Pseudovibrio sp. Tun.PSC04-5.I4: one gene and its partner. The protein of the gene in region 1 binds, or shares a complex with, the protein of each later gene. Links are inferred from orthologs where the notes say so. Each region holds a gene or a part of one and is shown on either strand. Other genes may lie near its edges. The genes, in order: BLS62_RS26005 and dnaN.

Region 1 (3,259 bases):
TTTTATGCGCTTCAGTTGTCACCGTCGTTTTCTTACCGGGGTTGCTGGGATTTCCCTTTCCCTTGGTTGGCTTGGTCTTCCCAACAATGTTTTATCTGCAGAACTTCAGCCGCATCGAGCTATCTATGACATGAGATTGTCGAGTGCTGAGAGCGGATCGAAGATTTCTGATGTGACGGGCCGCATGGTTTATGAGCTGTCCGGCTCTGCCTGCGCCGGGTTTACGGTAGATCTGCGCTTTGTGGTGATGACAACGGACGGCGATGGGGCAGAGAGCGTTACTGATATACGCACCACTTATTATGAGGCCCCGGATAACGGCAAGCTGACGTTCGCTTATCAAACATTCATTGATGATTATCTGGCGGAGGAAGCACGGGGTACAGCCACGAACCAACCTACAAAGGTTGATGTGGATCTGGTCGGCCCTGATGTGAAGCAGCTCAGCTTTGATGGGTCCATCATGTTTCCGCTGCAACACTTGCACAGTATGATTGATGCGGCGGCCTCTGGTCAGCATTTTATGGCGACCAAGCTTTATGATGGCAGTGCGACGGGAGATACGCTGTATGATTCGAGTGTTGTTATTGGCCGTCAGTTGCCTGACCCACTTGCGCAGCGGTCTGACCATGCCTTGATGCCAAAAGGTTTAGCACGTGCGGATGCGTGGCCCGTTTCCATTGCCTACTTTGACCTAAATAATAAGGTGAGAGGCGAGCGATCCCCGGATTATCAGCTGCGGGCGGTTCTTCATGAAAATGGTGTTTCCAGAAGTATGCATTTGAATTACGGGTTGTTTCAGCTGGATGGCGCGCTGGTTGAGCTTGATCTTAAGCCCATCGTGCCAATGAGTGCCTGCAACACGTCTGCTTCGCTTGAAGAAGAGGTTAGCGTGCCACTTGGTGATGTGATTGCAGTTGAGCCAATCCGTTGAAATGGTGTTCAGGTGTCTTTGGACGGTTTAAACGAGCGTCCAAGGGATACGATTGAGCTGTCTTTGAATTTACCGCGCAGCACATCCATAGCCCGTTCTGCTTTAGCCCGTTTGCCTGCCTGTTCATCCAATAGGTCCTCTGGGTCGGCCTGAGTGGCGGGTCCAAGATCGCTGATGCCAACGCCAATCAAACGAAACCGGAGTTTTCCATCTGCGACATTTCTTAGGAGCTCATCCGCAGTGCGGTAGATTTTGTCTGCCAGCTGGGTCGGGTCGTGCAGCATGCGTGAACGGGTGATGGTTTTGAAATCTGAAGTTTTCAGCTTCAATGTTACCGAATGCCCAGAGGTTTCGGCTTTTTTGGAGCGATAAGATACTTTTTCCGTCAGGTCCCAAAGGGTGTTTGAGAGTTGTTCCACATCTGAGACGTCTTTGTTGAAGGTGGTCTCATTGCTGATGCTTTTGGCGCCGCGGTTGGAGGTAACTGTGCGATCGTCCTCTCCTTGGCAAAGCTTGGAGAGCCGCAGGCCCATGGCGCCGTATTTGCGGGCGAGGTCTGCCGGGTCCTTTTGCTGGAGCTGACCAATGGTTTTGATGCCATCACGTTCCAGCTTGGCCTGAAATACCTTTCCAACCCCCCAAATGACACTGGTTGGCTGCTTGGCGAGGAAATCTTTGGTTTCACTGCGGCCAATGATTGAAAACCCACGCGGTTTATCTAGGTCAGAGGCGATTTTCGCGAGAAACTTATTGTGCGCTAGTCCGACTGAGACTGAGAGGTTGAGTTCTTTTTGGATTTTGAGCGTAAATCTGACAAGCAATTCTGCCGGTGTTGCGCCGTGGAGCTTTTGGGTTCCTGAAAGATCCAGAAAAGCCTCATCGATAGAAAGAGGTTCGACCAGCGGTGTGAGTTTTTCCATCTCATCGCGGATTTGTTGCCCGACCTGTGAATACAGCTCCATGCGCGGGCGGATGACAACGGCCTCCGGGCATCGCTCCAGTGCTTTGAACATGGGCATTGCCGATTTGACGCCGTAAATGCGGGCGATGTAGCAAGCCGCTGACACCACACCACGTTGTCCGCCGCCGACGATGACTGGTTTGTCCGAGAGCTCAGGGTTGTCGCGTTTTTCAACGGATGCATAAAAGGCATCGCAGTCGATATGCGCGATTTCCAAGGTGTCCAGTTCTGCATGAGAAATCACGCGCGGACTGCCACATTTAGGACAGCGCGTCAGTTCTGCCCGAAACCGATGTGTACAGTCCCGGCACATTGCTTTGAGAGGAGCAGTCGCCTCAGTCATCATGGAGTTTAAGTCTCAGTTTGTGTGGTGAGACTAGCTTACCGCAGAGCGGAGCAGGTTTTCAATGAAATCACCGGTTTCTTCCCAACAGTTACTTTTAAGAGCGACGTTGGGTAGGTCTGATGATGTTTTGAAGAACCTTGGGTCTGCAATGAAGTGAACAAGGTGGACGTGCGGTGTGCTTTTGCCAACAGACAGAATGTTGGTTGGGCTGTCGTCGATAAAGAAGATCGGATGATGTCCGCGTTCAGCACATAACGCTGCAACTGCACCGCCTTTGGGGCCGTCATTGGTGACCAGTGGATAATCAATGTTCAGAGACTTCAGCAGATTTTCGCGGATGGTCTTGTTCTCGGCCCCGGGAAGGTTTGTAAGAATCACAATGTCGCAGTGTTGGGAGAGGCGCTTAAGTTGTTTGGCTGCGTGAGGCACAGGTTCCTGCTTGCCGCCTTCTGATGCAAAGAACGCATGAATTATCCTCATGCATGCGTCATCACTCAGGTGTTCCCCAGTCTGCACATTGATCATGTTTGCTTTGAGACGGTACGCGACTTCCTTGAAAACGATGCCTTGCTCGCTCATGAAGCGTTCCAGATGCGGGATGAATTGAAGAAGCACTTCGTCAACATCGCATATGACAAGAGGGTGAGCGCGCCGTTTCAGTTGACTGATCTGATGGAGGGCATCTGCGTTGGCTGTTTCTAACTTAGGCAAAGTAGTCCTGGCCTCCTGCAAGTTTTAGGTGAGCTGCTGCAATCATGGTTGGGCGCACACCAGCATTTTCCGTGTAGGCCAGCAGAAGCTGTTCGTCCTGCATCATGAATTCCAGCACACCTGCAAGAAATCCCGGTTCGGCCGCTGCGTCGCGAATCTCTTGTGGGCCAATGCCGGCCAGAGAGAGGAAACGACCGAGCTGTTCGGGGTTACTTGTGAGAAAGGTGAGAGCACCAATTGCAATTTCCTGTGCAGTATCTGCGGTTAAACTGCCGGTTTTGCCTAAATTCATTGGTGTTTGCCTTTC
Region 2 (3,227 bases), 1.5 Mb from region 1 along the record:
ACGTAATGGCACCGTTTGCGACATTGATGATCTGCGAGGCACTCGGCAAGTCTTTGAAGAGATTCTGATCTGTTCCAGTCATAAAAACCTGCCCGCCAAGAACTTCAAGACGCGCAAACAGGGCTTCCCGTCGGCCCGGATCCAAATGCGCGGCGACTTCATCCAACAACAAAATTGGTGTCATTCCGGAAATTGCGGCTGTTAAATCTGCATGAGCCAGCACTAAGCCAATCAGAAGCGCTTTTTGCTCCCCCGTTGACGCTTGGGAGGCGGGCATCGTCTTCTCACTATGAACAACGTAAAGGTCTGATCGATGCGGACCATCCAACGTACGCCCGGCCCCTCGATCTCTATAGCGACCTTCCACGAGTAAATCGCGGTAGCTGTCTTCTCTATCGGCAGCACTCATCCCAATGGTTGCCGTTTCAAAAGCACCCTGCAGGTGAATTTCCGCAGATGGGAAGGGGAGGCCAAGCTGCTTTTGCGTATCAAGCGTTTTGGAGAGGAGGCTCACCGTTTCGCTTCGAGCCAATGCAACAGCAGTGCCCAATTCAGCAACTTGCGCTTCTATCGCATCCAGATATTCAGGCGTTCCGTTTTCGGATAACAGGCGATTGCGCTGGCGCAGAGCTTTCTCGAAACTTGCAACGCTGCGACCATGAGATGGATTAAGAGAGAGAACCAGACGATCAAGGAATTTGCGGCGATCGGAAGCGGAGCCGGTAAATAACCCATCCATGGACGGGACCAACCAAAGAACCCGAAGGTATTCCAGTAAAGCTTCCGAAGAGCGTGCTTCTTCTCCATCGATGCGGACGCGGCGGCCCGGTTCTCCAGCAATCAGGCCAGTACCCATGCGTGTCTCACCATATTCGCCGTCGAATATAGCACTCACAGCCCAACCACCGGCGCCATCTGCACGCGCAATATCGCTCAATGTTGCGCGGCGAAGTCCACGGCCAGCGGATAGGAACGAAATGGCTTCGAGAATATTCGTTTTGCCCGTGCCGTTATCGCCGACGAAGGCGATCATTCGACTATCCAGCTGCACACTCGTTGCGCTGTAGTTCCGAAAATCCGTTAGCGCGAGGCGAGAAAGCGCCACAGGCACTGGATCCGACATTCAGGCTCTCTTCAATTACATTCGGGGAAGAAAAATGCCCTCAATCTTTTGGATTGAGGGCACAGCACTTAAACGCGCATTGGCATCAAAACATAAATGGCGTCATCGCTACCATCATCACGGATAAGGGTAGGTGAGCCGGAATCTGCCAGTGTGAAGAGAGCCGTATCCGCTTCCAACTGTGCTGCGATATCGAGCAGGTATTTGGAGTTAAAGCCGATCTCGAATTCTTCGTTATCATATTCAACAGCAACTTCTTCCGTTGCAGTTCCGGAATCCGGGTTCGTGACAGTCAGAACGATTTTACCTTCGCTCAGAGAGAGCTTTACCGCACGGCCTCGATCAGACGCGATAGTAGAAACGCGATCAACAGCTGCTTTGAAAGCGTCACGATCAACGCGCAGCTCTTTGTCATTGCCCTTCGGAATAACGCGATCGTAATCCGGGAAGGTGCCATCAATCAGTTTGGATGTCAGAATGATTGCGCCGATGGTAAAGCGGATTTTAGTTTCGGAAATCTCAACTTTGATCTCAGCTTCTGGATCGTCAAGAAGCTTCTGGATCTCACCAACGGTTTTGCGCGGTACGATGATACCTGGCATACCTTCGGAGCCTTCAGGTGCCGTAAGTTCAGCTTGTGCAAGACGGTGTCCGTCTGTTGCAACAGCACGGAACCGCAGGCCACCATCCACCTCTAAAGTGTGCATGTAAATGCCGTTGAGGTAGTAGCGTGTCTCTTCGGTAGAGATTGCAAACTGAGTGCTATCGATCAATTTGCGAATGCCACCAGCTGTCATTGTGAAGCTGTGGGAGAATTCGCCAGCTGTCAGATCTGGAAAATCAGTCACTGGAAGAATCTGCAGCGCGAAACGAGAGCGTCCGGCGCGAATTTCCATTGTGCTGTCATCACCAGAAGTTTCCAAAACCACTTGTGATCCATCTGGCAGCTTGCGAACAATCTCATAGATCATGTGCGCTGGTATTGTGGTTGCGCCCGGCACTTCCACAACGGCTGCAATGCTCTCTACAACTTCCAAATCAAGGTCTGTTGCTTTTAGATTCAGATCGCCACCCTCAGCCTGCAACATCACGTTGGAGAGGATCGGAATGGTGTTACGCCGTTCGACCACACGGTGTACGTGAGTCAGAGACTTCAAAAGCTCGGTCCGCTCAAGGGTCACTTTCATGCGAAACGTCCATTCTTCTGGGCGGAATATCGCTTCAACTCTGCGAAACCCGCGAATAACTAATACAATTTGCCCATTTACGCGTGCAAACCTTACAGAGGGAATGCACAGCCCCTTTACGCTAGGCTTGACCACCTGCGGGGTCGTTCAAATTGCACGTTTAAGGTTCAAAATGCAAGAGGGGCGCTGCAAGCAGCACCCCAATAATCACTAAATTCCTACTAGATGCCTACACTCTTTCCAGAATGAACACCAATTAGGAGTCCAGCATGCGCTTCAACAGCTCCAACTCTTGTGCAAGGCCATTATCTGCCTTGGAAAGTTGTTCAATTTTACGAACGGCGTGAAGCACTGTTGTGTGGTCACGGTTCCCGAAACGACGGCCGATCTCTGGCAGAGAACGCGGTGTCATCATCTTAGCTAAATACATAGCGATTTGACGAGGGCGTACAATGGTCCTAGTTCGACGCGCGGAAAGCAAATCCGCCTTGGAAACGTTGTAGTGCTTGGAAACAATGCGCTGAATATCTTCGATCTTCACGCGGCGCGGTTCAGCAGCACGAATGAGGTCACGCAGTGTGATTTCAGCCATTTCCATCGTAACTGGAGAATTGGTCAGCTGGTTATGCGCAACAAGACGGTTCAAAGCACCTTCAAGATCACGACCTGAAGACGTTACGTTGCGCCCAACATAATCCAAAACGGCCTCTGGCACGGTAAAATTCGGATAGGCGCGCTGTTGAGTACGCATACGATCATCAATGATCGCACGACGCAGCTGAAAGTCCGGCTCGGAGATATTTACCACCAAACCACCTGCTAGGCGGGAGCGAACGCGGTCATCCAGGCTTTCCAATTCAGCCGGAGCGCGATCAGCTGCAACAACAACCTGACGGGCACCATCAATCAATGCATTA

The links.
Region 2: the proteins of BLS62_RS26005 (region 1) and dnaN are in contact, whole or in part, in a solved structure (PDB 1OK7), measured with the Escherichia coli proteins. The link is inferred for Pseudovibrio sp. Tun.PSC04-5.I4 from one-to-one orthologs.

Annotation. Positions count from the first base shown.
Region 1 is NZ_FNLB01000006.1:4,462,492-4,465,750, forward strand. What follows is about bases 76-3,007. They hold BLS62_RS26005 (DNA polymerase IV), read right to left. Parts: upstream 2,209-3,007; coding sequence 943-2,208; downstream 76-942. Other genes in these bases: BLS62_RS26000 (cell envelope integrity EipB family protein), read left to right, coding at 76-934; BLS62_RS26010 (hypothetical protein), read right to left, coding at 2,272-2,952; BLS62_RS26015 (DUF3572 domain-containing protein), read right to left, coding at 2,945-3,007. Outside these bases: more of BLS62_RS26000, read left to right, coding at 5-75; more of BLS62_RS26015, read right to left, coding at 3,008-3,244. UniProt on the Escherichia coli protein: Poorly processive, error-prone DNA polymerase involved in translesion repair and untargeted mutagenesis. Copies undamaged DNA at stalled replication forks, which arise in vivo from mismatched or misaligned primer ends.
Region 2 is NZ_FNLB01000006.1:2,926,075-2,929,301, forward strand. What follows is about bases 252-3,151. They hold dnaN (DNA polymerase III subunit beta), read right to left. Parts: upstream 2,311-3,151; coding sequence 1,192-2,310; downstream 252-1,191. Other genes in these bases: recF (DNA replication/repair protein RecF), read right to left, coding at 252-1,123; dnaA (chromosomal replication initiator protein DnaA), read right to left, coding at 2,567-3,151. In the rest of the region: more of recF, read right to left, coding at 1-251; more of dnaA, read right to left, coding at 3,152-3,227. UniProt on the Escherichia coli protein: Confers DNA tethering and processivity to DNA polymerases and other proteins. Acts as a clamp, forming a ring around DNA (a reaction catalyzed by the clamp-loading complex) which diffuses in an ATP-independent manner freely and bidirectionally along dsDNA.